Regions from separate parts of the Microbacterium keratanolyticum genome, predicted to be linked through region 2. Evidence: predicted binding sites of a transcription regulator. Region 2 holds the regulator's gene; the other holds the start of a gene.
The links. The regulator HrcA, encoded in region 2, represses chaperone genes, less so after heat shock. The targets are predictions, from matches to a motif close to TTNGCACTCGNNNNNNNCGAGTGCNAA.
Positions count from the first base shown of each region.

Region 1: groES (co-chaperone GroES) is a predicted target of HrcA. The motif match lies at 11,982-12,008, and genes of this name have one in related genera.

Region 1 covers NZ_JAFBBQ010000001.1:2,154,999-2,171,080, forward strand. The annotation lists gene JOD62_RS10365 (response regulator transcription factor) at 1-33, shown strand, start outside; gene JOD62_RS10370 (chitinase) at 34-1,566, opposite strand; gene JOD62_RS10375 (glycosyltransferase family 2 protein) at 1,563-3,965, opposite strand; gene JOD62_RS10380 (sensor histidine kinase) at 4,184-5,782, shown strand; gene JOD62_RS10385 (hypothetical protein) at 5,794-6,936, shown strand; gene tsaB (tRNA (adenosine(37)-N6)-threonylcarbamoyltransferase complex dimerization subunit type 1 TsaB) at 6,933-7,556, shown strand; gene rimI (ribosomal protein S18-alanine N-acetyltransferase) at 7,553-8,056, shown strand; gene tsaD (tRNA (adenosine(37)-N6)-threonylcarbamoyltransferase complex transferase subunit TsaD) at 8,053-9,138, shown strand; gene JOD62_RS10405 (hypothetical protein) at 9,128-9,520, shown strand; gene JOD62_RS10410 (hypothetical protein) at 9,517-10,707, shown strand; gene JOD62_RS10415 (class I SAM-dependent methyltransferase) at 10,741-11,937, opposite strand; gene groES (co-chaperone GroES) at 12,093-12,389, shown strand; gene rarD (EamA family transporter RarD) at 12,463-13,377, shown strand; gene JOD62_RS10430 (ABC transporter substrate-binding protein) at 13,507-14,766, shown strand; gene JOD62_RS10435 (hypothetical protein) at 14,969-15,889, opposite strand.
Region 2 covers NZ_JAFBBQ010000001.1:2,885,095-2,901,176, forward strand. The annotation lists gene JOD62_RS13895 (MFS transporter) at 1-548, shown strand, start outside; gene JOD62_RS13900 (alpha/beta fold hydrolase) at 487-1,221, opposite strand; gene JOD62_RS13905 (ABC transporter family substrate-binding protein) at 1,293-3,002, opposite strand; gene JOD62_RS13910 (ABC transporter ATP-binding protein) at 3,120-5,177, opposite strand; gene JOD62_RS13915 (ABC transporter permease) at 5,174-6,097, opposite strand; gene JOD62_RS13920 (ABC transporter permease) at 6,099-7,082, opposite strand; gene lepA (translation elongation factor 4) at 7,314-9,164, shown strand; gene JOD62_RS13930 (DUF1990 family protein) at 9,244-9,897, shown strand; gene hemW (radical SAM family heme chaperone HemW) at 9,897-11,114, shown strand; gene JOD62_RS13940 (carboxylesterase/lipase family protein) at 11,127-12,563, opposite strand; gene hrcA (heat-inducible transcriptional repressor HrcA) at 12,689-13,723, shown strand; gene dnaJ (molecular chaperone DnaJ) at 13,771-14,880, shown strand; gene JOD62_RS13955 (16S rRNA (uracil(1498)-N(3))-methyltransferase) at 14,884-15,612, shown strand; gene JOD62_RS13960 (HIT domain-containing protein) at 15,677-16,024, shown strand; gene JOD62_RS13965 (PhoH family protein) at 16,074-16,082, shown strand, end outside.

The sequences.
Region 1 (16,082 bases), 730 kb from region 2:
TATCGCCTCACCCCGCAGGTCGACGGTCGCTGACTACTCCTCGTCGATCAGCGCCCAGGGGGAGCGGTCGCGGTCGGTGATGCCATCGCTGGGCAGATCTCCCAACGTCCACCACTTCGCGCGGTAGCCCACACCTTCGAACATCACTCGGGCGCCCTTCTCGAAGGCCTGCGTCTCCGACCACTCGGGGTACGTCCCGGCGGGGAGGGTCGGCAGGGCGAACGGCTCATCATCCGGCATGACCGGGCCGACGAGCACCCAGGAGGTCTGGTCGGCCGTCGCGATGGGGTCGTCGGGCTGGGGGCCACCCGTCACCCACCACTTCGCGGAGTACACGTAGCCGTGCCAGACGACGCGCACGCCCGCGGAGTACGACGTCTCCGGTGACCAGATCGGGTAGGGGCTCGTCGCAGGGTCGTCGGGCACGGGGGTGAATGGCGTCGGCGCCGGGTCATCGCTCTCGAGCCGTTCCCCGTCGAAGCCGTTGGCGAGCACACCTGCGAACGACAGGCCGGCCTGATCGACGCCACTGCACGCATCCGACACGACCGAGAGGTCGGGGTAGTTCGTGCCGCACTGCCGGTCGCGGTTGAGTGACCACATCGAAAGACGTGCGAGTTTCGCCTTGCGGGCGAAGGCGTTGAGCTCGCGCGCATCATCGATCGTGAAGACCTCGCTCGCGATGTCGTTCTGGCCGATCATCGGCGTCGCACCGAGCACCGCCCAGGCGCCTTCGGCCGGGAGGCCGATGCGCAACTCCGCGTAGATGTCCGCGAGCTGATCGTGCGTGGCCTCCAGAGCCTCGATCGAGACGTCTGCGAGCGAGCGCCGGTTGAGGTCGGTGCCGTAGTTCATCGTCATGACGTTGACGCCGGCGAGATCGACGCCGCCGCGCAGCAGCGTGCGCACGGCCTGCAGGCCCTCGTCGGTGAGGCCATCGGTCGCGACCGGCAGCGTCACCCAGACATCCAGGCGACCGCCGGCAGCCTCGCGCTGCTGCTGCAGTGCGGCGACCGCATCCGCGCGGCGCTCGGCGGCGACCGTGTCGGCCAGGTTCTCGCCCTCGAGATCGAGGTCGATCGCCGTGATGTCGTAGCGGTCCAGAACCGCCGAGTACGCCTTCATGAGGTCCGGAACCGACGCGCAGGCCGAGGCCAGTTCGGTGTTGATCGCGCCACCGAAGGAGACCGCGACGTGCGTGCCGTCTCGGCGCATCTGGTCGACCCTGCGGTCGAGGTCGAGTTCGCTGCCTGCCTGCCGCAGGCCGTACGCACCGCCCCAGGTCGGCACGCAGCTCATATCGCTCTGCGCGACGATGAACGCGAGCACGACGGTGTCGGAAGCGTCGCTCGCGTTCGGCTGCTCCGAGACAGGCGCGGCGGTGACATCGAAGTAGCCACCGAACCAGTGCGGTCCCGCACCCGCGGTCGTGATGGGTGCGGTGCGCGACAGCTGCCACGGGACGACGATCGCTGCACCCGTGACGGCGAGGACGACGGCCACGCCGATGAGCACGCGCAGCGGCGACAGGCGCTTTCCGGGGTGACGACCGGTACGGACACTCATGCGGACACGCTCACGTTCTCATCGCGGGTTTCGGTGACGGGGGAGGGGCGGCGGAAGTCGGCGTCGTCGGCGCCCACCGCGGGCACGGTGTCGTACCGAGGGGTGGCCGACGCAGGCAGCACGCTGCGCGTCTCCGCGGCACGACGGATCTCGTCGACGCCGCGCGCACCGGGAGCCGGGTGCCCCTCGTGCAGCACCGTCCGCCAGTCACGGGCCGGCGCAGCATCCGCTTCTCCTGCCGCCGCGGCGTCGGCGTCCTCCACCCACATCCAGTCCGTCAGCCCGTACCAGGTGTCCACGAGTGCGGCGCGGATGCCGACGTTCGCCAGGAACGACCAGGTCGCCAGCGTCGCGTTGACGAGCGAGAACGCGAGCGTTCCCCACGACCCCTGCTGGAAGCTGATCCAGGCGATGAAGCCCGAGTACACGATGATCACGATCGGCGCGACGATGTACAGCAGCGGAGCGCTGGTGCGGTCCTTGACCTTCGGCGTGCGTGCGAAGGGGATCTTCATGCCGGTGAGGCCCTGCTGGATCGACTTGAGGACTCCGGCCATGTTCACGGGGAGCAGGATCAGGTTGAAGCCGTAGATCCGCAGCACATCCGTGCGCTTGTAGCCGCAGTACTTCAGGTCGCTCGCCATCGCGAGGAAGTACGGCAGCGCGCCCAGCAGGATGAACGGGCTCACGAGTCGGTTGTCGTAGGGGTAGACGAGCAGGAAGATCAGGCCCACGCTCGCCCAGGCGATCGAGGCCATGTAGTTCAGTCGCAGAGTGACTTCGCCGAGCGACAGCGGCGTGTAGGCGCGACGCTGCTCGCGCACGCGACGCCACATCTTCGGCATGATCAGCAGACCGCCGTTCGCCCAGCGTCGACGCTGCACGATGAGTGAGCCGAAGTCCGGCGGCGTCGCGCTGTAGCTCAGACGCTCGGGGTAGTTCACGAGCTTCCAGCCGTGCACGGCGAGGTCGATGCTGGACTCGGTGTCTTCGATGACCGTGCGGTCCTGCACGTAGCGGCGGATCTCGAACCCGTTGTCGTTCTCGATCTCGAGAATGTCGTCGAGTGCCTCCATGCGGATGACGGCGTTCGCCCCGACCCAGAAGGTCGCGTTGTGATAGGTCATGCCCTGATGCAGGATGTGCTGCACGTCGGTTGTCGCACCTGCCAGCCGCTCCAGACGGGTGGGTGCACCGCGGAACGAGGAGTACGGCGTCTGCGTGACGGCGACGGTCGCGTTCTCGGGCTGCTCCAGGAAGTGCACGAGCCGCAGGCAGTAGTCGCGCAGCAGCAGCGAGTCGGCGTCGAGGGTCAGCACGAAGTCGGAGTAGGGGATGTCGAGATCGGCCCGCGCGCCACCGGGGGCCGGTCGCAGCATGATGCCCTTCTCCGTGTGCTCCTCGACGAAGCGCCCACCGAGCAGTCCGATGTACGAGTTCAGGTTCATCGCCTTGTTCGCCTCGTGCGACAGCGAGATGTACTTCTTGCGCTCGAAGCTCGCGAGCTCGGCGGTGAAGATCCACACGAGGCGTCGCAGCAGCTCGTGCACGCGCTCGGCGGGGAGGGTCGAACCCTCGGCGATCGCAGTCCCCACTGCGATCGCCGAGGATTCGAGATCATCAGCCAGCCCGAGCAGAACCTCGTCGATGAAGAAGTCGTCGACGTGGTCCTCGCGCGGAACGCGGGCGGCAAATCTGTGCAGCCAGTCCACGGCGTCGTGGTACGCGCCTTCCACGAGCAGGAGGCCATTCGCGGCATCCCAGTCCTCTTCGAACTCCTCCAGCGTGGTCTGGAACAGTGCGGCAGGCTCGGCCATCTCGAGGGCGATCTCCTGTGCGATACCGCGGGTCTCCGTCATCCGCGCGATGGCGCTCTCGCCCTGCGGGTTCGGGTTGTCGTCGATCAGGAGCACCACTCGCAGCGAGGGGTACTCCTGGAGTGCGGCTGACCAGAGCGTCTTGCGGATGACCGCCGGCTCCTCGGCGTACGACGGCACCAGGACGGTCAGCGGGCGGTGCGCGTGCGCGAAGTGCCGGTCGAGTTCGGCGCGGGGCGTGCGCTGGTGCGTACGGAACCGCTCGAAAGCTCCCTGTCGTGCGACGAGGTACATGAGGGCCGAGAAGGTGAGGAACGTCACGACGATGACGTAGGACGCTCCTTCGATCACGCGCCAGGGCGTGTCGAACTCGCCCGCGAAGAACAGTGTCACGACCACCGTCAGCACATAGAGCATCCACATCGCCACGGTCACCCAGATCGCGACACGACCGAGGATGAGCTTCGTGGTCGACGGGCGCTCGTGCACGGCGGGCAGTGGCGGCTTTGGGCGCTCAGCGCCCCATTGCCGACGGCGGCGCGGTGCAGGCGTCGTGTCGGGCACAGACGTCGTCTCGCTCATTGCTTTCCTCTTCCCCAGCGCCCGGACGGGGTAGTTTCGGGCGCCCCACAGTCAGGCTAGGGGCGCTGCTGCGCAGAAAGCGGGCCTGCGGTCTTTCTTCGAGTAATCTTGCGGCTGCGTTGAGCATCGGATGTCGCGCAGCAGGGCATGCTCTTTTGTGAGGGATGCACGCGGTCACCGAGCGCTCAGGATCAGGTGGCGCGTGGGAGAGGACAGGCATGCGACGCAGCGCGTCTGTGTGGCGGTGGCAGCTCATGCTGGCCGCGAGCACCGTGCTCATCGTGGCGCTGATCGCCGCGTTCAGGCCAGAGATCTTCGGAACCCAGCCGTTCCTGTTCGGCATCTTCCTCATCACGGTGATCACGCTCGCAACGTTGCTGGTTCCCTGGCACCGTGTGCGCCCCGGTCTCATGCTCGTCGTTCCGTTCGCGGACATCCTGGCGGTGGGACTCGCCGCATCAGCGAGTGATGTGCGCCTGAGCTTCCTCTGGGTCTTCCCGGTGACCTGGATCGCCAGCTACTACGCGATGCCGACCATCATCGCCGCGCTCGCTCTCATCAGTGTGTGCCTGGCGGCGCTCACGAACTCGAGCATCTCTCCGTCCGACATGCTGCTGCGCATCATCGTGACGGTGCTGTCGTTGGGCTTCCTCGCCACAACGATTCGCATCGGGACGCAACAGGCACGGGCAGCACGCCGTCTGCTGCTGAGCCAGTCTGAGCAGATGAACCGCATCGCGCAGCGCGCGGAGGCGCATGAGCACCGGGTGACGCAGATCATCGATTCCCTGGATCTCGCGCTCGCGGCCGTCACCGCCGAAGGTCGGATCGTGAAGGCCAATGACGCCTACCGGCAGCTCTATCGCCGGAGCGAGAGCGATGGCGATCTGCCCTCGCGCGCTGTCGAGTACGACGATCGCCAGGGTGAGCCACTGCCGCCCGAGTGCACCGCGGTGGCCCGCGCCGCGCGGGGAGACCATATGCAGGCCGAGCGCATGTGGCTCTTCGATACCGACGGCGAGTGGCGGGCGCTGCAGGTCTCTTCGCAGCCCATAGCGACCGTCGAGGATCGCGCCGGCATCGCCCTCTTGATCATCGAGGATGTGACGGCTCTGCTGGAGGCCGCGCAGGAGCGCAAGACGGTCGCAGCGATCGTCTCGCATGAACTGCGCAACCCGCTCACGGCGATCATCGGTCATGTCGATCTGCTGCGGGATCGCGATGATCTGCCCGAGCGGGTGCAGGAGCAGCTGAGCATCGTCGCCAGCGCGAGTGACCGGATGGAGCGGCTTGTCGCGCGCGTGATGGAGGAGAGCCATCCGGATGCGGCCGTGCTGTCGGAGCCCGTCGACCTGCGCCAGCTCGTCGACGCCTCGATTGCGTCCTTCCTGCCGATCGCGCAGTCGCACCACCTCACCCTCACCGTGGAGGGCGCCCAGACCCTGATGCTCTACGGCGACGCCTTCCGCCTTCGCCAGGTGATCGACAACCTCATCAGCAACGCCGTCAAGTACACGCCGTCCGGCGGGCGTGTCGTCGTCTGGCTCGGCGTCGCCCCGGACGGACAGGTCGACCTGCAGATCGCCGACACCGGTATGGGAATGGCGGATGAAGACCTCGCGCGGGTGTTCCAGCCGTACTTCCGTGCGGAGGCCGCCGCCGCCACGGACATCCCCGGCACAGGTCTCGGCATGGGTGTCGTCGAGGAGATCGTCCACCAGCACGGTGGGACGATCGGCGTCGGCAGCGTTCTGGGCGCCGGAACCACCGTTGCGGTGCGACTGCCCCGTAAGCCCCCGACAGAGGAGAGTCGATGAATGCAGAGACGATGAGCATCGCGTTAGACGTGAATCTCGCGGTGTCGCTCGTGTCGCTTGTGACGCTGGCGACCGCATTCGTGATCGGGCTCGCGCTCCTGCCTCGGCCCAGCAAGGCCACTGTGATCTGGGCCTCGGCGTTCGTCCTCGGCACACTCGGCACGTATTGCCTCGTGGCCGCAGGGCAGCTCGAGTCGCGTGCGCTGCGCGCATTGTCGTCTGCGGTGATGATGACCTTCATCCCGATCGTCTGGCTCGGACTGCGTGCGTACCTGGGAAAGCGGATGCCCTGGTTCAGCGTGGTCGGCTACTCCCTTGCCATGCTGGTGGCGTTGCCGCTGCTGGCGGGGTTGCCCGAGTTCGCGATCGGATTCCGTCTCGCGTTTCTGGGCTCGGGTGTCTTCGCGGGGTTCCTGGCGTATGAACTGACTCGTATGCGTGCGGTGCAGCGTGACATTCTGCTGCCGCTCATATTCGCTGCCTGCGCCTATGTGCTGATCACGGTGCTGGCCGCGATGGACGCGATCACCCAGTTCGCGGCTCCTCGCGCAGATCCGCTCGCGGTGGTGCGTGACATCAACGGCGTGGGATCGCTCGTGGTGAGCCAGTGCGCCGCGCTCACGATCGTGCTGCTCGTGCGCACCCAGCGTCGGCGCAACAGGGGAGGTGCCGGTGCGGTCGTGAATCAGCTGACTGAGCGCCTGGCACGCGCCGAAGCGCTGAAGGAGGCCGCCTGGTCGCTCATCGATATCCGTCTCGATAATCGCGAAGATCTGCGGATCGCGGCGAAGTCGCAGGGTTACGCTCACATTCTCGACACCTTCCATGAGCGCGTGCGAGCAGGGCTGCCGGCCAGTGCCGACGTGCAGCGCATCGATGAAGCCCGCGTGGTGGCGTTGATCCCGGGATCTGAGCAGGCGGTGCGCCACCATCTGCGCATCCTGTTGGCGAAGATCTCGGCTCCGGATGAGGGGCGGGATGCGGCCGCGATCTCCCGCGTCTCCGCGAGCATCGGCTGGGCGTCGGTCGCAGAGGAGGGATACGAGTATCAGGCGCTGCTGGCGGCCGCAGCCCTCGGTGCCGCCGACGCGCAGGTGCTCGGCGGTGGCCGCTGGGGCCGAGCTCGCGAGCTCGCGGCTACCCTGGAAGGGTGATCCTCGCCGTCGACACCTCCCTGGGCACTGCCATCGCCGTCATCGACGGTGCCGGCGCGATCTGCGCGGAGCGTGCGGCGGTCGATCCGCTCGGGCACGTTGAAGTCATCGGCGAGATGCTCGCAGAGACCCTGCAGGACGCCGGAGCGGAGCCAATCACGCACGTCGTCGCCGGCATGGGGCCGGGGCCGTTCACCGGGTTGCGCATCGGCATCGCCACGGCGCGTGCGGTTGCTCTGGCGCGAGCTATCACGGTCGTCCCGGTGCCGAGCCACTTCGCAGCCGCGCTGACCGAGATCGAGGCGGATGCCGCTGCGGGCCGCTTCGCGATCGTGACCGATGCGCGCCGGCGCGAGGTCGCCGTCACCGTGTTCGACGGTCTTGATGCCGACGGTATCCCGCATGTCGTCGCCGACACGGTGCTCGTGCTGCGTGCCGATGCAGAGGCGCACCTCGCGGGGATTCGCGCTGTCGAGGTCACCGCGCTCTCCGCCGCAGCACTCGCACGGGTCGGCCAGCGTGCGCTCGCCGCCGGCCGCGATCTCACAGACAGCGAGCCGCTCTACCTGCGCCAGCCCGACGTCGCACAGCCACGCGCTCCGAAACAGGTCGGATCATGATCCGACCCGCCGGAGCATCCGATCTCGACGCGATCATGCGCATCGAGACCGCATCCTTCCCGACCGACGCCTGGAGTGCCGAGATGATGGCGGCCGAGCTCCTCTCCGAGCACGGTCGCTACTTCGTCGATGACGAGTTCGGAGAGATCGTCGGCTACGGGGGAGTGCGCGCACTGCGCGGATCCAGCGACGCCGATATCCAGACGATCGCGCTCGACGCCGCTCACCGCGGGGCCGGACGCGGGCGGGCGCTCCTGCGCGCGTTACTCGGCGAGGCATCCGACCGCGGCGCGAACGAGGTGTTCCTCGAAGTGCGCGCCGACAACCCCACGGCCGAGAAGCTGTACAGCTCCGAGGGGTTCGCCGAACTCGGCCGCCGCCCGCGCTACTACCAGCCCGACGACGTCGACGCGATCGTGATGCGGCTCGATCTGCGCGTCTGGCGTGAGCGCGACGCATCCGCGACATCCGATTCCGCGACCGAGGAGAGCACCGCATGACCACCGCCCCCCTGGTTCTCGGCATCGAGACGAGCTGCGACGAGACCGGCATCGGCATCGTCCGCGGCCGCACCCTGCTGTCGAACACGATCGCGTCCAGCATGGACGAGCACGCCCGCTACGGCGGCGTCGTCCCCGAGGTCGCCGCGCGTGCCCACCTTGAGGCGCTGGAGCCGTCGATCGAACAGGCGCTCGCCGAGGCACAGGTGCGCCTGGAGGATCTCGACGCGATCGCCGTGACCAGCGGGCCGGGTCTTGCAGGAGCACTCATGGTCGGCATCGGTGCCGCCAAGGGGCTCGCCGCCGCGCTCGACAAGCCGCTGTACGCGGTCAACCATCTCGTCGGACACATCGCCGCTGACATCCTCGCGGGAGACGCAGAATCTGCGCCTCTCGAGTATCCGACGATCGCGCTGCTGGTGAGCGGCGGGCACACCTCTCTGCTGCACGTACGCGACCTCACGACCGACGTCGAGATGCTCGGCGAGACGATGGACGACGCGGCCGGCGAGGCCTTCGACAAGGTCGCGCGCCTGCTCGGCCTGCCCTACCCCGGTGGGCCGGAGATCGACCGTGCGGCCGTCGGCGGCGACCCGCAGGCGATCCGCTTCCCGCGCGGACTCTCCCGGGCCTCAGACATGGCGAAGCACCGCTACGACTTCTCGTTCTCCGGTCTCAAGACGGCCGTCGCCCGCTGGGTCGAACAGCAGGAGGCGACGGGGGAGCCGGTGCCCGTCGCGGATGTTGCGGCGAGCTTCCGCGAGGCCGTCGTGGATGTGCTGGTCACGAAGGCGCTCGCAGCCTGCAAGGATCTCGGCGTTCCGCGCCTTCTGCTCGGCGGCGGCGTCATCGCGAACCGACGCCTGCGTGACGTCGCCTTGGAGCGGGCGGCAGAGGCCGGGGTGAGTGTGCGGATTCCCCCGCTGTCGCTGTGCACCGACAACGGAGCGATGATCGCAGGGCTGGCCGCAGAGCTCATCGCGTCGGGGCGTCGCCCGTCCACGCTCGCGTTCGGCGCCGACTCGACGCTGCCCGTGACCGAGATCCAGGTCGCCGAACGGGAGGCCGTCGATGTCGGATGACCGTGGCTACAGTCGCCTCCCCACCGCCCCGACGCCGGTCACCGTAGAGACGGGGCCCGACGCCGATCACATCGGGTGGCAGCCGGACGCGATCGCCGTGGGCGCCGCCGCAGGTTCCGGTGCGGCGCCCGCTGTCGCATCCACCCCTCGGATCGGACCGTGGGCGCTGTTGGCGGCCATCGTCGCGCTTGTGGCATCGTTCTTCGTAGGGTGGGGAATCCCGCTCGCGATCATTGCCGTGGTCGCCTCGATCATCGCCCTGCGGCGGCCGGTCGAGAACCGGGCGCTCGCGATCTGGTCGCTTGTGCTCGCGGTGCTGGCCACGCTCTACAGCGCGGGCTGGCTGGTCTGGTACGCGTACGAGTTCAACATTCTGGGGTGATCATGTTCACCGAGGTCGAAGCAATGGAGCTTCGTGCCCTGCAGCACCGCGCATATGGGCGCGGCGGTGCGCTCACCGATGCGGATGCCGCGCGCTTGCGTGAATTGGAAGCCCGCCGGATCGCTCCGACGGCTGAACCCGGCGATGCGGAAGCTGACGCCGTTGCGACGAACGCGGGGACCGATGAACTCCGACGCGAAGTGGCAGGGAGTGACGGTGACGCGGCCACCTCCGGGGAAGAGCTCCCTTCGGACGACGCCTCTGATGCCGCTCCTGAGCCGCCGCGCGCACCGGAGCGGCTCGCTGATCGCCTCCGCCGACGACTCGGCGACGGCGTGGACGCGCTGCGCGCGAAGTCGTGGGCCCGGCGTCCGCGCGTGGTCGTCGGTGCGCTGATCGGCGCGCTCGTGCTGGCCTTCGGCGTCGGCCTGGCCTTTCCGCGCACACCGGTCGTCGCCCTGCACGAGACCTCAGAGCAGCAGGATCGGCGCGCGGCGATCGTCGCCCAGTACGAGGACCTCGATGAGGGCAGCCTCATCCTCATCGCCGCGCGGGGCATCGGGACACTCTGGTATGCGACATCCAGCGAAGAGCAGCTCCGGTGCGCGATCGTCGACAACAGCGACCTCATGCAGCAGCAGTGCATGCGACCAGGCGATGGCCGGACCGACGGGCTGCAGATCTTCCTGGACCCGGCCAATCCCGAGGTTCCCGGCTACTTCGGTCAGGTCGCCTTCTCGGTGGAGGGGCTTCCGATCGGTTCGCTGCAGGAGCTCACGGGATTCACCAGCGTGGACACGTCGCTGCTCACCGAGGAGGAGCAGCGTTTCGCCGATGGTCTGGTCGTGGAGGGGTATGCGCCCGGTGCGCAGATTCTCGGCTACCTGGACGATCAGCCCATCTGGCTCGCGTACTCCGCTGGAGGGTCTCAGACCTGTCTGCTCTATGACGAGCCGCTGGGGGAGATGGAGGTGAGCTGTGATGAGGTCTCTGGCGTCGCCATCGTCACGTCGGGGGACGGAGAGGAGGGCCCGGAGGCGCGAGTGCCCATCTCCTTCCGGACGGTCTCTGCGCAGACCGGCGAGTCCGTGCTGGTCGAGCTGTTCGCGACGGGCTATGGAGGCTTCTCGCTGACGATCACGCGGTCAGCGGATCATCCGCCGACCGCGTGGGGTCCGCGGCTTTAGTGAGGCGCTCCCGGGCGCTCCGCTGTGCGACCGCTAGGCGGCGTCGACGCGGTCGGCGAGGATCGCGTGCCGTTTGCTGCCGACGCGCGCCAGGATCAGCGTGGCCGCGTTCGGGCCCCGCAACGTGAGCTTCTTCCGGAAGGTCGCGGGGTCGATGTCCACGCCGCGCTTCTTGATCTCCAGCGTTCCGATCTCGCCAGCCCGCAGCGCGGCGCTGATCGCCTTCGGGGTCACGGGCAACACCTCGCGCACGCGGAACGACTGTACGAAGGGGCTCGTCAGTGCGGCATCGGATGTGAGGTAGGCGATGTGCTCATCGAGCATCCCCGCCTCCAAGTGGCGAGCCACATCGCCGATCAGCCGGGCGCGGATGACGGCGCCGTCCGGCTCGTGCAGGAACGCACCGAGTTCGCGCACCGGCGCGTCCTCGCTGTCCGCGGGCGCGGTCAGCTCGTGGGTGTGTCCGCCGCGTACGACCATCGCCGCACGGTGCACGCCGGGGCGCGCAAGTGCGCCGGACCACAGCACGAGCTCGACCACACTGCCGTCGACGCTCACCCACTGCGCCTCGCTCTCGGCGGGCAGCTGGTCGCGGTCGTGCCCCGGTCCGAGCTTGATGCCCACGGGCATCCGCGTGGCGAGATCGAAAGCCCAGTCGAGCGAGGGGGAGTAGTCGGTTGCGGCCACCCGGCGCGTCTCACTGTGCCCAGCGGTGCGTCGGGCGGGATCCAGCCACACCGCGTCGATGCCGGTGAGATCCGCGGTCTCCGCGGTGCTATGCAGCACGGTCGCGTCGTCCCCGAAGGGGGCGAGGTTGAAGGCGGTGAGGGCGGCGGTGATCTCGTCAGCATCCACCGCGGTGACACGCAGGCCCGCGCCTGCGAAAGCAAGGGAGTCACCGCCGATCCCACAGCCGAGATCGGCGACGTGGGTGATGCCCGCGGTGCGCAGACGTCCGGCGTGCCGTGCGGCGACGGAGAGGCGCGTCGCCTGCTCGAGGCCCGCGCGGGTGAACAGCATCCGAGACGCGAACTCGCCGAACTTCGTCCGCGCCTTCGCCCGGAGGTGCGCCTGCCCGACCACCGCGGCGACGAGGTCGGGGCCGTGGCCCGCGGCGCGCAGCGTCGAGACCGCGCGAGCAGCGGCGTCTGTCGTCTCCACTGTGCCGAGTGCATCCAGCAGGCGCAGGCCCTCGGGGGTGAGCAGGGCGGTGAGCTCAGACATTTCCACCGGATCAGCCTAGACCGGCGGGCGTGTGCGCCCACGGCGAAACGTTGGCACTCGCATTGCGTGAGTGCCAATGAAGCGCGTAAGGTGAGTGTTAGCACTCTCGGGTAGAGAGTGCGAATGACTTCCGATGTCTCTGTCATAGAAAGAGGTAGACCGTGTCGGTTTCCATCAAGCCGCTCGAGGACCGCATCGTCATCAAGCAGGTCGAGGCCGAGCAGACCACCGCGAGTGGCCTGGTCATCCCTGACACTGCCAAGGAGAAGCCCCAGGAGGGCGAGGTCGTGGCCGTGGGCCCCGGCCGCATCGACGACAACGGCAACCGTGTTCCGCTCGACGTCGCCGTCGGCGACCGCGTCCTGTACAGCAAGTACGGCGGCACCGAGGTGAAGTTCGGCGCCGACGAGTACCTCGTCCTCTCGGCGCGCGACGTTCTGGCGGTCGTCGTCCGCTGACGACAGCTGCAGGCGAAGGGCTCGGATGCTACGGCATCCGGGCCCTTCGTCATTTTGTCCCTACAGTTGACGGATGACAACTGAGCTGCGCATCGGATTCGCGTACACGGCAGCCGCGTACGTGCTGTGGGGATTCGTTCCGCTCTTCTTCGTCTTGCTCATCCCCACCGGTCCGTGGGAGATCGTCGCGATGCGGGTGCTGTTCTCGCTCGTGCTGTGCGTCCTCCTGCTGACCGTCACCCGCGGGTGGGCGGCGTTCCTCGCGATTCTGCGCGACCGTCGTCTGCGGTGGCTCACTCTTCTCGCCGGCGCCCTCATCTTCATCAACTGGCAGACCTACATCGTCGGCGTCGTCACCGATCGCGTTCTCGAAACCAGCCTCGGCTACTTCATGAACCCGATCCTGATCGTGCTCCTCGGCGTGATCGTGCTGCGCGAGCGCCTGCGGCCGCTGCAGTGGGTTGCCATCGGCATCGCCGCGGTCGCGGTCGCAGTGACCGTGATCGGCTATGGAACGGTGCCGTGGATCGCCCTGCTGCTCGCCTTCTCGTTCGGCCTCTACGGACTCGTCAAGAAGAAGATCGGGCCCCGGGTGGATGCCGTCTCCGGCCTCACTCTCGAGACCATGTGGCTCACGCCGGTCGCCATCATCGAACTCGTGATCGTCGCGATGACGACCGGCATCACCTTCGGAACACTCGGATGGGGCCACGCGGCGCTGCTCGCTGCGACCGGCGTCGTGACCGCGGTGCCGCTGCTGCTGTTCGCTGGGGGAGCGCGTCGGATCCCGCTGAGCATGGCTGGCATCCTGCAGTTCATCACGCCGATCATGATCTTCCTCATCGGCACGTTCCTTCTGCATGAACCCATGCCGCCGGAGCGCTGGGCGGGCTTCATCCTGGTGTGGATCGCTGTGGTGGTCTTCCTGCTCGACGTGCTCCTGGCCAGTCGAAAAGGACGCCGGGCGGCGCCGGTCGAACTCGTCTAGCAGAGGTGGGTGCACTCGGGGCAGATCGTTAACGCACCGAGACAATGCGTGAGCGTGGTTGTCATAGGGTGAGACCACCCGATAGTGGGCATCGTAAACAGTCCACGTTCATACACGCAAAGGAGCACCATGAACGCACTGAAGAACTCGCGCACCGCGAAGGTCTTCGCAGGCGTCGCGCTGATCGGCGCATCCGCCCTGGTGATTGCAGGCTGCAGTACACCCGGCACAGCGCCCGAAACCGGCGGTGGCGAGAAGCCTGCGACAGAGCTCGCGCTCAAGCTCGGCTCGCTGCTCCCGCAGACCGGTTCGCTGTCCTTCCTCGGCCCGCCCATGGAGTCCGGCGTCGGTCTGGCCGTGCAGGAGATCAACGACGCCAAGGCCGGTGTCACGATCGAGATGCTCTCCGAAGACGAGGGTGACACCGACACGAAGGCCTACGAGACCTCGATCACCAAGCTGCAGAACGCCGGGGTTGCCGGCATCGTCGGTGCCGCAGCATCCGGTGTCTCCAAGCTCATCCTCGACGGAAACATCAACGCAGGCATCATCACGATCTCGCCGTCGAACACCTCGCCGGACTTCACGGCCTGGGACGATAACGGGCTGTACTTCCGCACCGCACCGAGCGACCTGCTCCAGGGTGAGGTGCTGGGCAACCTGATCGCCGAGGACGGCAAGAAGACGCTCGGCATCATCTACCAGAACGACGCATACGGCACCGGCCTGTTCGACGCGATCAAGACGACGTTCGAGAGCACGGGCGGCGAGGTCGTCGCAGACGCCTCGTTCAACGTCGGCGACGCGCAGTTCGACGCGCAGGTTGCGACGATCACGGCCGCCAACCCGGACGCTGTGGCGATCGTCTCCTTCGACCAGTTCAAGACGATCGCACCGCTGCTGGTGAACGCCGGCATCACGGGCGACAAGTTCTACATGGTCGATGGCAACGTGTCGCAGTACGGCACCGACATCCCGGTCTCGCTCGAAGGCGCTCAGGGCACCCGCCCCGGCCCGGAGCTCGAGGACGACTTCACCGAGCGACTCCAGGCATTCTGGACCGGTGAGGGCAACGCCGAGGTCAAGGACTTCACCTACGCGGCAGAGGCCTACGACGCCGTCGTGCTGATGGCGCTGGCAGCGCTCGCGTCCGGCTCCACCGAAGGGCCGGAGATCGCCGCGAAGATGCAGGAAGTCTCCGGTGGCTCGGGTGACGGCACGCCGTGCACGAGCTTCGCCGACTGCGCGAAGATCATCAACGATGGTGGCGTCGCCGACTACGACGGCTACTCCGGCAAGGTGACCTTCGACGAGAACGGCGACCCGAAGGGTGCCGCGATCGGCATCTTCAAGTTCGGCGCCGACAACATGTACACCCGCGTGAACTGAGTTCCGCAACGAGAAAGGCCCCGGATGCGCGCATCCGGGGCCTTTCTCGTGGCGCGGACTCGCCCTGTCCCACCCGGCTCGCCCTTATCCACCCGCGTCTGGCTTCGCGGGAGGTTTGTGTCGGTTCTGGAGCGCCTTTCCCGACAGAAGTCTCCTTTCCTTAGGGAGTTCGCCTGTGCCCGGGTCGCCGGGAGGCGCCGTGTCAGAGTGCGGCCGCGATCGCGCGACGGAGGTGCCTGAGGAACGCAGCAGGTTCATGAAGGTCTGCCTCGGTGAGGCGGATGACGGTCCAACCGCCATCTTCAAGATCTCGCTGGCGCTGGATGTCTCGCCGCCACTGCTCCCGGTCGGTGCGATGGTCATCCTCCTCGTACTCGACGGCGATGCGCCACTGCGGGTAGCCGAGATCGACGCGCGCGAGGAAGCGTCCGCGATCCCTGACGATGTACTGGACCACCGGCTCGGGCATCCCGTGGCGGATGATCAGAAGTCGCGTCTCCGTCTCCTTCGGCGATTCGACTCCGGCTCGTGCGTCCTTGAGCGCCGCACGAACGGCGCCGCATCCGGGAATTCGTCCTCGCTGGCGCAGCCGAGACTCGATGTCGTCGCGAAAGACGAGCGGATGCCGTCGCGAGCGCCCCCTGTACGCGGACGAGGTCGCGAGGATCGCGTCGATCAGGACGATCGTCTGCGTGACGGTGAGCCCATGCGCGGCGGTGAACAGTGCGGCGACCGGATCGAGGAGTGGCACGCCGTCCAGCACGCTCTCGCTGTCATCGGTCGGTGCCACACGGTATCCGCGAACCCCAGGGCGTCGCGGCGGCGCGGCATCCGGAGGAACCACGATCTCCAGCGGCTCGGCGGGCGACCACCACCCCGGACAGGGGAGACCCCACAGTCGCAATGCAGTCTTGCCTCCGAAGCGCTGCGCTGGTCGCAGCAGCGGTCGATACGCGCCGACCGACTCCGTGAACGTGGAGGGCGTGCGCACAGCCCGCGCACCGCGGAAGGTGCGGACGAGGTCAGCGCCGTCACGGCGCGTGCGACCGACGCTGACCCGCTCAGCATCCCCGGTCGAGAAAGAGGGACCGAGCGACGCTGGCAGGGGACGGGCGATGCGCATACGCTCAGACTGCGTGCTGGACCCACTCGCCGACGCCTTCCTGCGCGCGACTCGTGGAGAGCGTGATCCCGCGCCGTCCTGTGCAGAGACGGCAGAAGGAGGGTTGTGTCGGTTCTCAGGGGTGAGAACCGACACAGCCCGTCTTTCACGCGGGATGAAGCGGAGTCGCGGACGTGAGGCGCGCGCGACGCCA
Region 2 (16,082 bases):
GCAACGCACTCGGCACGGCGTTGCTGCTGTTCTTCCTGATCTATGGGATCGGCATCCCCGCGGCATCCGCGGAAGACAGCCTGCTCCTGCTCATCGTGATCTACACCGTCTTCGTCGTCCTCGCATCCATCGTCGCCGGTGCGATCTCGGACCGTCGCGGCGCGCACCGTGCGCTCACGATCATCGCCGCGCTCATCCAGGGAGTAGCGGGCATCGCGATCCTCGCAAGTCCGACTTTCGAGATGCTCCTGGTGGCCGCGGGGCTCATGGGGACGGGCTACGGTGCGTACATGGCGGTGAGCTTGTCGTTCAGCACGCTGCTGCTGCGTGATCCAGAAGATCACGCACGGGATCTCGGGGTCGTCAACGTCTCCGCCAGCCTCGGCCAGCTGCTCGGACCACTGCTCGGTGCGGGGCTCGTCGCCCTCGTGGGCGGCTTCTGGCTGTTGTTCGCCGGCGCAGCGGCGCTCTCGATCGTCGGTGCCGTCATGACGTTCGCGGTGCGGAATCCGCAACGCTCGCTGTCGCCAACTGCAGCACCGCATTGAACACCGCCGGGCGCATCGCGGTGACCAGGTGCGAGGTACGGGGGACCACGATGAGTTCGGCGTGCGGAGCCCAGCGCAGGAACTGACGCTCGTTGGCCCGTAACTGGTCGAACTGACCGTTCACGAACCACAGGGGCAGTGTCAGGCGCCGGACGGCATCCGCGAGGTCGAGCCCCACCAGAGTGCTCAGGGCGGCATCCTGCGCATCGAGCGCGTAGCCGCCCGCCGCGAAGTCGCCCCTCGTCTCCGGGGGGATCGTCGCGTCGAGCATCCGTTCTGAGAGCCAGAAGCCGCGATCCGGCAGCGAGTCGAGCGCGCGGGCGAGGAGTCGGTATGTGGCGAGTGCAGCACCGCGCGGCAGAGCGGTGCAGGACGCCGCGACGAGGCCCGCGAGCGGCGCCTCCGGGTGATCGGCGGCGTACTGCAGTGACAGCAGACCGCCCATCGAGTGTCCGACGAGCAGGACAGGCCCGTCGACAGAGGCCTCCTGCACAGCCCCGTCGATCGTGTCGAAGGCGCCGGACAGAGTGAACTGTTCGCCGCGGCGTGTGCCGTGACCCGGGAGATCCACGGCGATCACGCGCTGACCCCGCCGCTCCAGGTCTTCCACCTGCGCACGCCACATCGTGTGCGAGGTGCGGATGCCATGGACGAGGACGACGCTTGTGGCCATGCGCACAGCCTAGACAACGGGAAAGCGGGGCCGGTGGAAAACCACCGACCCCGCTTCGAGTGCGAGAAGTGTTACTTCTCCCAGCCCACGTTCTCCACCGGCGTCACGCCGAAGAGGTCCAGGCCCACGTAGGGCTCCGGGGTCAGGTTGGCGAGGCCAGCCTTGACCGTGAAGATCGACGGACCGTTGTACATCGGGATGATGCCCCAGGTCTCGGCGAAGATCTCTGCCTCGAGCTTCATGGCCGCGGCCGTCTGCTTCTCGGGGTCGGAGATCGTCTCGAGCTCGTCGTGGATGCGTGCGTCGATCTCGGGCGTGCCCGTGGCCGACAGGTTCAGACCGCTGTCCGAGCAGTACAGCTGGCAGAACCAGGCCGCACCGAACGGGTCAGACGAGGTGAAGCGCAGGGAGAAGATGTCCCAGTTCTTCGAGGTGTAGTCGGTCGAGAAGTCCTGCGGCGAGCGCTTGTCGATCGTGACATCGAAGCCGACAGCCTTGAGCTGCTGCTGCAGAGCCTTCGCGAGAGCCTCCTGCACGGGGTCGTCGCTGAAGATCGGGTACGTGACGGCCAGCTTCTCGCCGTCCTTCTCACGAACGCCGTCTTCGCCTTCGGTCCAGCCGGCCTCTTCGAGGAGCTTCTTCGAGCCCTCGACATCGTGCTTGTAGCCCGCCTCTTCCAGAGCGTTGGAGTAGCCCGGCTGGAAGGAGAACAGCGTGAACGAACCGGCCGGCTCCTCGGTGTAGTCGAGGCCGTTCCAGGCGATCTGCTTCTGCTGCTCGAGGTCGATGGCCTTGAAGAACGCCTCGCGGACCTTGATGTCCTCGAACTGCGGCTTCTCCGAGTCAACCTGCATCAGCGTGTTGGCCGTCTGCATGGCGCGGTAGGTGACGACGTCTTCCATGTCGGCGACCTGTGCCAGGCGGTCCTTGGTGGCGGTGCCGACCATGTCGATCTCGCCCGCCTTGAAGGCGTTGATCGAGGCGGCTGCGTCGAGGCCACGGAAGGTCACCGTGTCAAGAAGGGGCTTGTTGCCCCACCACAGCTCATTCGGCTCGAACGTCACGGTCTGGCCGTTGATGTCGAAGTCGGTGAGCTTGTACGGGCCTGCGCCCCACTCCGGGTGCGGGTTCTCGATGAAGCCCTCGTTGAAGATCTCCGGCGTGTTGACGGCCGGGTGCAGGATCTGCGTGAACAGCATCTGCGGCCAGGCGAACTCACCCTTGAAGGTGACGACGGCTTCCTTCTCGGAAGCGCCCATCTCGACCTTCTCGATCTCCTTGTAGCCGTCGGTCGCGTTGGGCGTGAAGCCCTCGTCGAACGAGCGGTTGGCGACCCAGGTGGCCTCGATGGCCGTCCAGTCCATCGGCGTGCCGTCGTTCCAGGTGGCCTTGTCGGTGAAGGTGAACTTCAGCACCGTCTTGCCGTCTTCAACTGCGAAGTCCCAGGCGTCGAGGTATGCGTCGTTCTTGTAGGGGGTGCCGTCGTCCTTCATGAGGAGGACCTGCGGCTGGAACCACGACGCGAGGCGCGTCGTGTCGGCCGAGGCGTCACCGTTCATGGGGTTCATCTGGGGGGTGATCTCGTTGATCGGGAAGGTGACCGTGCCACCCTCCTTGAGGTTCTCGCGGGGCTGCGGGTTGTAGTCCGCTGCCTTGACCTCGACGGGGGCCGTACCCTCGCCGCCGCCGGTGCTACCGCCGCCTGCTGCACAACCGCTGATCGCGAGTGCAAGGGCGCCGCCGAGAGCGATGACGCCCATCAGCTTCTGGTGCCGTTTCATGGTGCTCCTTCGTTGCCTTGTCGGCTTCTTGGGGGGAATACGGGCAGATTATCCTGCCCCTCGGAAACGCGCCGGAAAAACTCGCGAACCGTTAACGGGTCGTAACGTTTCGGAGAATCAACGGTGATGGCAGGCGTTGCTGTGCGCCGACGACCCCGTGAGCAGGGGCACCTCGGTCTCGCACTGCAGCTTCTGCTCGGCGCCGAGCATTTGGTAGAGCGGGCAACGCGTGACGAATGCACATCCGCTCGCCTGCTCCGTGGGGCTGGGCAGATCGCCCTGCAGCACGATTCGCTCGCGCGTCCGTTCGATGTCGGGATCCGGAATCGGGATCGCCGAGAGCAGCGCCTGCGTGTACGGATGCTGCGGGTCGTCGAAGATCTCGTCGACATCACCGTGTTCGACGAACGAGCCGAGATACATCACGGCCACGCGGTCGGCGATGTGCCGAACGACGGAGAGGTCGTGCGCGACGAACAGGTACGACAGGCCGAGCTTGACCTTGAGCTCGTCCAGCAGGTTGATGACGCCCGCCTGGATCGAGACGTCGAGCGCAGACACCGGCTCATCCAGCACCACGATCTTCGGGTTGGTCGCCAGCGCGCGGGCGATGCCGATGCGCTGCCGCTGGCCGCCCGAGAAGGCGCCGGGGAAGCGGTTGCTGTGGCTCGGGTCGAGGCCCACGAGGTCCATGAGCTCGTCGACGCGCGCATTGGCGGTGTCGCGATCGACTCCGATCGCCCGCAGGGGCTCGGCGATGACGTCGGCCACCGTCATGCGGGGGTCGAGGGCACCCATCGGGTCCTGGAACACGATCTGGATGTCGCGACGCAGCTCGCGCTCGTTGCGGTGTCCGTGCAGCTCCGAGACCTTGGTGCCGGCGATCGTGATCTCGCCGTCGGTCTGCTTGACCAGGTCCATGATCTGCAGAAGAGTCGTCGTCTTGCCGCATCCGGATTCGCCGACGATCGCCATCGTCTCGCCCTCGCGGATGTCGAACGAGACGCCCTTGACCGCGTGCACTTCGCCGACCTTGCGCTTCAGGAACGAGCCCTTGAGCAGCGGGAACGACTTGTTCATGTTCTGCACGTCGAGCGTGACGGGACGATCCTCACGGGGGATCTCCTCGAGCGCGCTCACGGGGATCTCCGGCACGGGGAAGACGGGAACGCCGCCGATCATGCCGTTGCTGTCGATCTCGTGGGAGCGAATGCAGGCGGCACGGTGTACACCGTCACCGCCCGTGTGGACATCGACGAGCGCCGGTTCGCCAGCGTGGCAGGCGGCAACGGCGATGGGGCAGCGTGCGGCGAAGGGGCAGGCATCCGGCAGGTTCACGAGAAGAGGCGGGTTGCCCTTCACCGGAACGAGCGGCGTCTTCTCCTTCTTGTCGACGCGCGGGATCGCACCGAGAAGACCGATCGAGTAGGGCATCCGCGTGTTGTGGAACAGCTCGCGGACCGGGGCCTGCTCGACGGGCTTGCCCGCGTACATCACGAGCACGTCGTCCGCCGTCTTCGCGACCACGCCCATGTCGTGCGTGATCATGATGACGGCGGCACCGGTCTCACGCTGCGCGGTGGCGATGAGGTCGAGGATCTGTGCCTGGATCGTGACGTCGAGGGCCGTTGTGGGCTCATCGGCGATGATCAGCTTCGGGTTGTTCGCCATCGCGATCGCGATGACGACGCGCTGACGCATACCGCCCGAGAACTCATGCGGGAACGACTTCATCCGGCGCTCAGGGCTGGGGATGCCGACGAGTCGCAGCAACTCGATGCCGCGGTTCCAGGCATCCGTGCGCGACATGCTCTTGTGTACCGTGAGCGCTTCGATCAGCTGGTCGCCGACCGTGAACACGGGCGTGAGAGAGGTCAGCGGATCCTGGAAGATCATGGCGATGCCGTTGCCGCGGATGGCGGAGAGCTGCTTGTCGGTCTTGCCGAGAAGCTCCTGTCCGTCGAACATGATCGAGCCGGTGACCTTGGCGTTCTCGTCGAGCAGGCCCATGATCGCGAGTGACGTGACGGACTTGCCGGATCCGGATTCACCGACGATGCCGAGGGTGCGACCTTCTTCGAGGTCGAAGGAGACGCCGCGCACGGCATCCACTCGACCCGCTTCGGAGGCGAAACTGACCTTAAGGTCACGGACGGAGAGAATCGGAGCGGTCATGCGCGTCCTCCTGCAGCCGAGGTCGGGTCGAGCGCATCGCGCAGGCCGTCGGCGATCAAAGCCATCGACACGGTGAGCAGGGTGAGCGCACCGGCCGGGAAATAGAACAGCCAAGGCGCACTCGTGATGGTGTTGGCGCCCGAGCCGATGAGGGAGCCCAGCGAGACATCAGGGATCTTCACGCCGAAGCCGAGGAACGAAAGCCCCGTCTCGGTCATGACGGCGGTGACGACGCCGAGCGTGAAGTTGATGACGAGAAGCGAACCGATGTTCGGCAGCAGGTGGCGCATCACGATCTTCATGCCGGGAACGCCCATGTAGCGCGCGGCGTGCACGTACTCGCGCTCGCGCAGCGAGAGGGAGACGGTCCAGATGACGCGCGCCGGGAAGAACCAGCCCGTCAGCACCATGATCAGCGAGATCACCCGCCAGTCACCACCCGCGTCGTTCGACACCAGCGACAGGATCAGGAAGACCGGGATCACCATCAGGAAGTGGATGACGAGCAGCGTCGTGCGCTCGACGAGACCGCCGAAGTATGCCGCCGCGGTGCCGACGAGCGCGGACAGCACGGTCGTGCCGATCGACACGATGAGTGCGATGAGCAGGGACCGCTGCAGACCGATGGCGACCTGGGCGAACGTGTCGTTTCCGGCGCTCGTGGTGCCGAACCAGTGCTCCGCCGACGGGGGAGTGCCGATGTTGAGGAAGTCGAGCTCGATGTGGTCGTAGCGGGCCACAAGCGGGCCGATGATCGCGAACAGCACGAGCGCGATGAAGATGAACACACCCACCACGGCCGGCTTGTTGCGCATGAAGCGCTTCGAGTACAGCTCCCACTTCGACATGCGGCGACGCGGTGCGGGAGCAGCGGCGACCGCTGTGGCATCCGCGGAATCGATGATCTTCTCGTCAGTCATGTCAGCTCACCCGCACTCGGGGATCGAGGACCACGACGGTGATGTCGGCGAGAATCGCGCCGATCGCCGTCAGGACGGCGCCGAACGCCGCAATGGCCACAGTGGCGTGGATGTCGTTCTTGCTTAGGGCGTCGATGAAGTATCGGCCCATGCCGTTCCAGGCGAAGATCGTCTCGGTCAGGATCGCGCCGGTGAAGACGGCCGGGATCGTGAAGGCGACCTGCGTGGCGACGGGGATGAGCGACGTGCGCAGAGCGTGTTTGCGGATCGCCTGCTGTTTCGTCAGACCTTTCGCCCGCGCCGTGCGCACATAGTCCGCGTTGATGTTGTCCAGCAGCAGCGAGCGCTGCAGGAAGTGGATGCTCGCATAGCCGACCAGCACGAGGGCGATCGTGGGCAGGATCAGGTGCTGCAACGCATCTATGAGGACGGGGAAGAACCCAGTGACTCCCTTGGATGACGAGCCGGTCACGTAGAAGATGCGGAATCCGGCGAGGTCGTTGATGTTGATCGCCAGCAGGACGATGCCGAGGGCCGCGACCACGATGTTGATGTTCATCGTGATGATCGAGGTGGCCTGACCGATGCGGTCGGCGAGCTTGTACTGGCGCGAAGCCGTGTACACGCCGATCGCGATACCGAGGATCGTCGTGATGATCGTCGCGCCGAGCACGAGTTCCGCGCTGACCCACATGCGGTACGCGACCTGATCATTGACCGACTGTCCGACCGGGCTGACGCCCCAGTCCCAGCGGAAGATGATCCCGCTGAACCAGTTCCACCACCGTTCGGCGAGGGGAACGGTATCGCTCAGATTTCGCGGCGTGAGCGTCTGAACGATCTGCTCTTCGGTTGCGGGCGGGCGGCGGCCGACGAAGTTGCTGCGCGGGTCAAGGAACCCCCACGCCAGGAAGTACGTGATGTTGGTCGCCACCACGATCATGAGCAACCAACCGAACAGGCGGCGCAACAGGTACTTGATCAAGGTGGATGTTCTTTCTCTCTCACAGACGTCATCGGGATCGCCGATAACACACTGAGAATGGGTACTTGTAGGTACAAGCCCTGTGACGAGTCGGCGACGTTGCAGACTCGCTGCGAGGACGTTACTGAGTCATGGCGAAGATGACACTCAGTGCCATCGCAACCTTGGGGACACTATCACTTCTCTCTTGGAATCGAGGTTGACGCCGCGCCACGGTACTCTGGATTGGATATGTCACCACGTGCTTCCACCCCCCTGAGTCCGGCTGCAACGCCGCCTGCGCAGATCCGCAATTTCTGCATCATCGCGCACATCGACCACGGCAAATCGACTCTTGCCGACCGGATGCTCCAGATCACCGGTGTCGTCTCCGACCGTGACATGCGAGCGCAGTACCTCGACCGCATGGACATCGAACGCGAGCGCGGCATCACGATCAAGAGCCAGGCGGTGCGCATGCCCTGGTCTGCGGGCGGTGAGACCTTCGCGCTCAACATGATCGACACCCCGGGCCACGTGGACTTCACGTACGAGGTGTCCCGTTCGCTCGCGGCCTGTGAGGGCGCGATCCTCCTCGTCGACGCGGCGCAGGGGATCGAAGCCCAGACCCTGGCGAACCTCTACCTCGCGCTCGAGAACGACCTGCACATCATCCCTGTGCTGAACAAGATCGATCTGCCCGCGGCCGACCCCGAGAAGTTCGCGAAAGAGCTCGCCTCACTCATCGGCGGTCACCCCGATGACGTCCTCCGCGTCTCGGGCAAGACCGGTGTCGGCGTCGAAGATCTGCTCGATCGCATCGTCGAGCAGATTCCCGCGCCGAAGGGCGACCCGGATGCCCCGGCGCGCGCCATGATCTTCGACTCCGTGTACGACTCGTACCGCGGCGTGGTCACGTACGTGCGCATGGTCGACGGCAAGCTGGAGCCGCGCGAGCGCATCCAGATGATGTCGACGCGTGCCACGCACGAACTCCTCGAGATCGGTGTGTCCAGCCCCGAGCCGATCCCCACGAAGGGACTCGGCGTCGGTGAGGTCGGCTACCTGATCACCGGCGTGAAGGATGTGCGCCAGTCGAAGGTCGGCGACACCGTGACGACGCTGCGAAAGCCGGCGGAGGAGTCGCTTCCCGGCTACACCGACCCGAAGCCCATGGTCTATTCGGGGCTGTACCCGATCGACGGAAGCGACTACGCGGACCTGCGTGAGGCGCTCGACAAGCTCAAGCTGTCGGATGCGTCACTCGTCTACGAGCCCGAGACATCCGTCGCGCTCGGCTTCGGCTTCCGCTGTGGGTTCCTGGGGCTCCTGCACCTCGAGATCATCACTGAGCGCCTGAGCCGCGAGTTCGGTCTGGATCTCATCACCACGGCACCGAGCGTGATCTACGAGGTCACGACCGACACCGGTGAGAAGGTCACCGTGACGAACCCGAGCGAGTACCCGGACGGCCGGGTCGCCTCCGTGGCAGAGCCTGTGGTGAAGGTCGCGATCCTGCTGCCGAAGGACTACGTCGGAACGGTCATGGAACTCTGCCAGTCGCGCCGCGGATCGCTGCTGGGCATGGAGTACTTCAGCGAAGAGCGCGTCGAGCTGCGCTACAACATGCCGCTCGGCGAGATCGTCTTCGACTTCTTCGATCACCTGAAGTCGAAGACGCAGGGGTACGCGAGCCTCGACTACGAGCCCGCGGGCCAGCAGACCGCAGATCTTGTGAAGGTCGACGTGCTGCTGCAGGGCGACAAGGTCGACGCGTTCAGCGCGATCGTGCACCGTGACAAGGCGTACGCCTACGGCACGCTCATGACGGAGCGTCTGCGCAAGCTCATCCCGCGTCAGAACTTCGAAGTGCCGATCCAGGCGGCGATCGGTGCCCGCATCATCGCCCGCGAGACCATCCGCGCCCTGCGCAAGGACGTTCTCGCCAAGTGCTACGGCGGTGACATCAGCCGCAAGCGCAAGCTCCTCGAGAAGCAGAAGGAGGGCAAGAAGCGCATGAAGATGGTCGGCCGCGTCGAGGTTCCGCAGGAGGCGTTCATCGCCGCGCTGTCGGGTGACGTCGAAGGCAAAGACAAGAAGTAGTGGTCGTGTGGCCTGACGTCCTCGGCGTCGGGCCGCGTGTCCGGTGTCTGCTCAGGTGAGCCCAAGTAGTCTGGAGAACATGCGTCGCGGAACATTCCGAGCTGGGACGGTGGACTATGCCGCCGTCGGTGCCACTCATGCGCCGGATCTGATGCAGTATCCGCCGGAGCACAGCATTCCCGCGGAGGAATCGTGGCGCATCGGCAGCGGCGAGGAGCGATTCCAGATCGCCGGTGAGGCGCTGCTGTCCTGGACCGCCCAGCGTGCGGCAGGACTCTCCCTGCAGGATGTCCGCCCCGCTGCCGGACCGGCCTACGCGGGGGTCACCTTTGACGAAGAGGGCACGCCGATCGCGCCGAGCACGCGCGATGTCGAGCAGCGCTTCGATGCGGAGGGGACACCGTTCGTCGGTCCCGGAATGACGATCCGCCTGGACGGGCGCGTCGGGGGGATGCGTGCGGACGCGGAGCTTCGTGTGATCTCGGTCACGGAAGAGCGCCGCCACATCGGCTTCGTTCTCGGCACGGTGGGGGACTCGGTCGTCAGCGGCGAGGAGTCTTTCGACCTGCAGTGGCGTGAAGACACCGACGAGGTGTGGTTCACCGTGCGCGCGTTCGACGCGCCGGTCGGGCTTCTGTACCGCGTGCTCCCGGCGCTCGTGAAGCGCCGCCGCCGCGAGCTCTTCGCACGTTATCTGCGTGCGATCTCTCCGCTGTACGCGACTCCGCTCTGATGGCCGGAGCACTGCCGCAGGGAGATCCCGCACCGACGGATGGGCGTCTCCCCGCTGATCTGCGCATCGACGCGGACGCGCCGTTCTCGGCCTACCTCCATGTGCCTTTCTGCCGTGTGCGCTGCGGCTACTGCGACTTCAACACGTACACCTCGTCCGAGCTTCAGGGCGCGCGTCAGGACACTTACGCCGACACGCTCATCTCCGAAATCGCGCTCGCCCGGTCGGTCCTCGACGAGGCGGGCGCGTTGCGTCCACTCGACACGGTCTTCTTCGGCGGTGGCACCCCTACCCTTCTTCCGGCGGGAGACCTGGGGCGGATGCTCCGCGCCGCCGTCGACGCCTTCGGAATCAGCCCCGGCGCGGAGGTCACGGTCGAGGCGAACCCCGACACAGTGACGCCCGAGGTGGCCACGGAACTCGCCCGCGCGGGTGTGACCCGCATGTCGGTCGGCATGCAGTCGGCGGTGCCGCACGTGCTTGCCGCCCTCGATCGTACGCACCGCCCCGAGAACGTGCGCACGGCCGTCGAAGCCGGCCGTGCCGCGGGTCTCGACGTGAGCGTGGACCTCATCTACGGCGCACCCGGGGAGTCGCTGGAAGACTGGAGACTGTCCCTTGAGACCGCGTTGGAGCTGGCTCCGGATCACATCTCTGCCTACGCCCTCATCATCGAGGACGGCACGAAGCTCGCCCGCCAGATCCGCCGCGGCGAAGTGCCCGCACCGGACGACGACCTGCAGGCCGACATGTACGAGCTGGCCGATCAGCTGCTCGGGGATGCGGGCTTCTCCTGGTACGAGGTCAGCAACTGGGCGCGGACGCCTGAGCAGGAGTCGCGACACAACAGCGCCTATTGGCGGGGGACCGACTGGTGGGGATTCGGACCGGGCGCGCACAGCCATGTGGCCGGGCTGCGGTGGTGGAACGTCAAGCACCCGGCCGCGTACGCGACACGCCTCGCTGCGGGTGAGTCGCCGGCGGCGGGCCAGGAACGTCCGGATGCCACTGCAGTGGCACTTGAGCGTGTGCTGCTGCGTTCGCGCATGGCCGAGGGCCTGCCCATCGATGTGCTCTCCGCGACGCACCGCACCAAGGTGGCGGGCCTCATCGCAGACGGCTTGATCGATCCGGCATCCGCTCTGCGCGGTACGGTCGTGCTGACCCTTCGCGGACGGCTGCTCGCGGACGCGGTCGTCCGCGCTCTCACCGACTGAGCCGAGCGCGGCTCAGCGTGACCGCGCTGCCGGCAGCAGGTCGAGGGCGGCGGTGCGACGGGCAGAGACGTCACGGATCTCCTCGTCGTAGACACGGGTGATCCGCGAGGGCGCCCCGTACGGCGGCCAGACGGGGTCGCCGCCGAGGATGAAGCGCACCCAGTCGCCGTGCATCTGCTCGGCAAGAGTGTGCGGTGCGTCCGGACCGGCGAGGCGAATCGCATCATCCGTCTGCAGCGCGTCGAACACGAAGCCCAGTTCGAGCGCGTGGGCAGCGCCGAGATCGTGCAGCGGTGTCGTCCAGGCGAACTCGTACACGGAGGTCGGGGCGGTTCTCGCACTGGCCGTGCGGAGGGCAGGCGCCCGGAGCAGGACATCCGTTGCGAGCTGCCCGAAGATCTCGCCGGTCGTCGCTTCGGGAAACTCGCGGCGGTACGCGCGCACGGCGGACCGGGAGATTCCGAGAGCGAGTCGCGCGAGCAGCAGCTGGAGGGGACGGATGCGGGAGAGGGCTTCGGGCGCGAACCAGAGGCGGTACTCCTCGGTGTTCGTGCCGATCAGCACAGGGATCTGCGCGTCGCGCAGGGCCTCCTCCGGCGAGCGGGGGAGCGAGGTCGCGTCGAGGCACAGCAGGTACCCTGGCGCCCCTCGCAGGGGTGTGCTTCCGGCGGATTGCGCCTGGCGCGCGTCGAGAAGCTGGTCAGGGGTGAGGGCGCGGAAATCCTCGACGGTCGCGGACACGCCGAGTCGTTTCGCGAGTGCTGCGGTCACGCGCCCCGCCTTCGCCGGGCTGTCGGCCGAGAGGGGGCCGCTCTGCACGATCAGGGCCGCCGGGATCTCGGCGGTGTCGGGTCGGGCGAGCAGCGCGGCAGCGAGCGCACCGCCCGCGGATTCACCCATGACGGTGATGCGGGTCGGGTCTCCGCCGAATGCTGCGATCTCCGCGTGTGTCCAGCGCAGAGCGGCTGCGGCATCCGAGAGACCGAGGTTGCGCGGTGCCCCCTCGAGCACCGAGAAGCCCTCCGCGCCGAGACGGTACCCTGCCGAGACGAAGATGACGCCGTCGCGCGCGAACGCCGTGCCGTCGTAGAGCGGAAGCGCCGTCGTGCCGCGCTCGAAGGCACCGCCGTGCAGCCAGAACACGACGGGGAGGTGCTGCGCGTCGCGTGGCGCCCAGACGTTCACCGTCAGTACGTCCTCTCCGGTGATGGTCACCGTGGGCAGCAGAGCCTGCAGGCGCCCCTGATAGGGACGCTGCGGCGGAGTGGCTCCGAAGGTGCTGGCATCGCGCACGCCGCTCCTGGCCTCCGGCGCCTGAGGTTCCGCGAAGCGACGCGCGCCGAACGGGGGCGCGGCGTAGGGGATCCCGAGGAATCGGTCGATTCCGTCTCGGCTCTCTCCCTCGATCTCTCCTGTCGACACACGGACACGCGGGCGCTGGGGGCTCATGGCCACATCGTAGGGGTAGGCGCGTCGGCTCGGCCAGCGTCCAGCACCGCGCGCTAAGATTGGCACTCAGAGGTGGGGAGTGCCAATGTGCTCCTGTGGTCGGAATGCACCCGAGAGGAGGGGCGATGGTCAGCGAACGAGGTCTGCAGGTTCTTCGTGCGATCGTGCAGGACTACGTGGCATCCCATGAGCCGGTCGGCAGCAAGTCCATCGTCGAGCGACACTCCTTCGGCGTCTCGGCGGCCACCATCCGCAACGACATGGCGCTGCTCGAAGACGAAGAGCTGATCACGGCCCCCCACACGTCATCGGGCCGAGTGCCCACTGACAAGGGCTATCGGGTCTTCGTCGATCACCTCGCGCAGGTACGGCCGCTCTCGACGGCGCAGCGCTCCGCGATCTCAAGTTTTCTCACGGAACCCACCGACCTCGACGATCTGATGATCCGCACGGTGCGCGTGCTCACCCAGCTCACCGGGCAGGTCGCGCTTGCGCAGTACCCGTCGTTCGCGCGTGCGCACGTGACGCATGTCGAGCTCGTGTCGCTGGCGCCCAATCGCCTGCTGGTGATTCTCGTGACAGATGCGGGCGGGGTCTCGCAGCGCATCGTGCCGTTGCCCGTCGAGCTCGACGAGACCGATCTCGCCGCGCTGCGGATCCGTCTGACGGGGACGTTGACCGGCAGCTCGGTGCGCGATGGCTCCGAGTGTCTCACGGCGCTGCAGAACGAAGTCGGTCCGGCGCGCACGACCGCGGCGATGTCGGCGTTGGCGAAGGCGATCGGCGAAGAACTCGCGGAGTTCCGTCAGGAGCGCCTCGTGATGGCCGGGGCAGCGACGCTGGCCCGACGGGAGCAGGACTTCCGCGGCAGCATCCATCCGCTGCTGGAGGCGATCGAAGAGCAGGTGACCCTCCTGCGTCTGATGCGTGAGATGGTCGCCGACGAGCACGGCCTCGCGGCGAGCATCGGCGCAGAGAACGAGGCCTTCGGCCTGCCCGAGGCTTCGATCGTCGCGAGCGACTATCAGACACACGGGGGAACGGCACGCGTCGGGGTCATGGGTCCGACGCGCATGGACTATCCGAGCAACTTCGCCGCAGCGCGGGCCGTCGCCCGCTACCTGTCGCGGATGCTCGAAGACGATGAGACGGGCCGCTGAGCGGCACGTGAGACGGCCCCGCATGCCGGGGCGTTGGAAAGGGAGAAGTGGCTGATCACTACGAGATCCTCGGAGTCTCTCGCGAGGCGACCGAGGAAGAGATCAAGAAGGCGTATCGCAAGCTGGCGCGCCAGCTGCACCCGGATGTGAATCCCGGTGAGGATGCGGCTGAGCGCTTCAAGCTCGTGACGCACGCCTACGACGTGCTCAGCAACGCCGAGTCGCGTCGCCGCTACGACATGGGCGGCGATTCCGCCGGCGGCAACTTCGGCAATTTCGGTGGCTTCGGCGACATCTTCGAGACCTTCTTCGGGGCGGGCGGTGGCGGTCGTACGGCCCGACCGCGGTCTCGTCGTGAACGTGGCCAGGACGCCCTTGTTCGCATCAGCCTGGAGCTCGGCGATGTCGTGTTCGGCGTGCACAAGGACATCGAGGTCGACACCGCTGTGCTGTGTGAGACGTGTCAGGGCTCCTGCTGCCAGGAGGGCACGTCGCCGGTCACCTGCGACATCTGCAAGGGAAGCGGTCACGTGCAGCAGCAGGTGCGGAGTCTTCTCGGGAACGTCATCACGACGCAGCCCTGCGGTTCGTGCGAGGGCTACGGAACGACGATTCCCTACCCCTGTGCGACGTGCAGCGGGCAGGGCCGTGTGCGCTCGCGCCGCACGGTCGCACTTGACATCCCGGCGGGTGTCGAAGACGGTCTGCGTCTGCAGCTTCCTGGCTCCGGTGAGGTGGGCCGGGGCGGTGGGCCCAGCGGCGACCTGTACATCGAGGTCAGCGTCGCTCCGCACCCGACCTTCAGCCGCGAGGGCGACGATCTGCTCGCGACGCTCGAGGTGGCGATGAGCGATGCGATCCTCGGCACCACGACCACGATCGAGGGCCTGGACGGATCGGTCGATCTGGAGATCCGTGCGGGTCTGCAGTCCGGCGACGTCCTCACGATCAAGAACCGCGGAGTCACGCCCCTGCGCGGCACCCAGCGCGGCGATCTGCGGGTCGGTGTGCAGGTGGTGACGCCCACGCGTCTGGACTCGAAGCAGCGCAAGCTGATCGAAGACTTCGCCCGCACCTCGAAGGCACCGGCGCCCAAGCTCGCCGAGTTCCACCAGGGGCTGTTCTCGAAGCTGCGCGACCGCTTCCGGAACTCCTGAGCCATGGCTCTGCACTTCGTCACTGCGGATGCCTCCGCTGCGGCCGTCGGCGACACCGTGACCCTCACCGGGGCAGAGGCGAAGCATGCCGCTGTCGTGCGCCGTGTGCGCGTCGGCGAGCAGATCACGCTCGGCGACGGCTCGGGCGTATGGCTGAGCGGCGCTGCATCCCTCGTCGAAGCCACGCGTGTCGACGTGCAGATCACATCGCGGACCGAGGTCGAACGGCCGAGCCCGCAGCTGGTGCTCGTCCAGGCGCTGGCGAAGGGCGACCGCGACGAGTTGGCCGTGCAGGCCTCATGCGAGCTCGGTGTCGACGAGATCGTGCCCTGGCAGGCGGCCCGCAGCGTGTCGCGCTGGGAGGGGGCGAAGGCAGCCAAGGGGCGGGAACGCTGGGGGACGATCGTCCGTGAGGCAGCGAAGCAGGCCCATCGCGCATGGATTCCGACGGTCTCCGAGGTGCAGAGCACCGCGCAGCTCGCACAGCGGGCCAGCACGCAGCGGATGCTTCTTCTGGAGCCGTCCGCGACGATCAGACTCACCGAGCTCGAACTCGACGGCCGCGACATCGTGCTGGTGGTCGGGCCCGAAGGCGGCATCAGCGGGGACGAGCTTGAACGCCTCGAAGCGGCCGGCGCCGAGAGAGTCGTCCTCGGTGATGCTGTGCTGCGCACCTCCACGGCGGGGCCCGCCGCGATCGCGGTTCTCTCGGCTGCTCTCGGCCGCTGGTGATCCTGCCGTTCCGCTGGGCGCGTACCACCCGCGCAGGCCACATCGCGCCGATAGACTGGGCGCTATGACGGAACCTTCGATCTTCACGCGCATCCTGAACGGGGACATCCCCGGCGAGATCCTCGCGGAGACCGACCGCGTCTTCGCGATTCGCGACATCAACCCGCAGGCTCCCGTGCATCTGCTCGTCATCCCCAAGACCGAGCAGTATCGCAATGTGGTCGAGCTTGCCGCGGGCGACCCCGAGCTCCTCGGTGAGATCGTGTCGCTCTCGAACGATCTGGCGGCCACGCATGCCGACGGTGAGTTCCGGCTCGTCTTCAACACCGGAGCCCATGCCGGGCAGACGGTGTTCCACGTACACGCGCATGTGCTTGCCGGTGGTCTGAGTGAGGCGAGCGTCGGTGCCTGACCCGAAAGACGACCACGTCGTCGATCGGCTCTCCGCAGACGGCATCGCGATGGTGCGC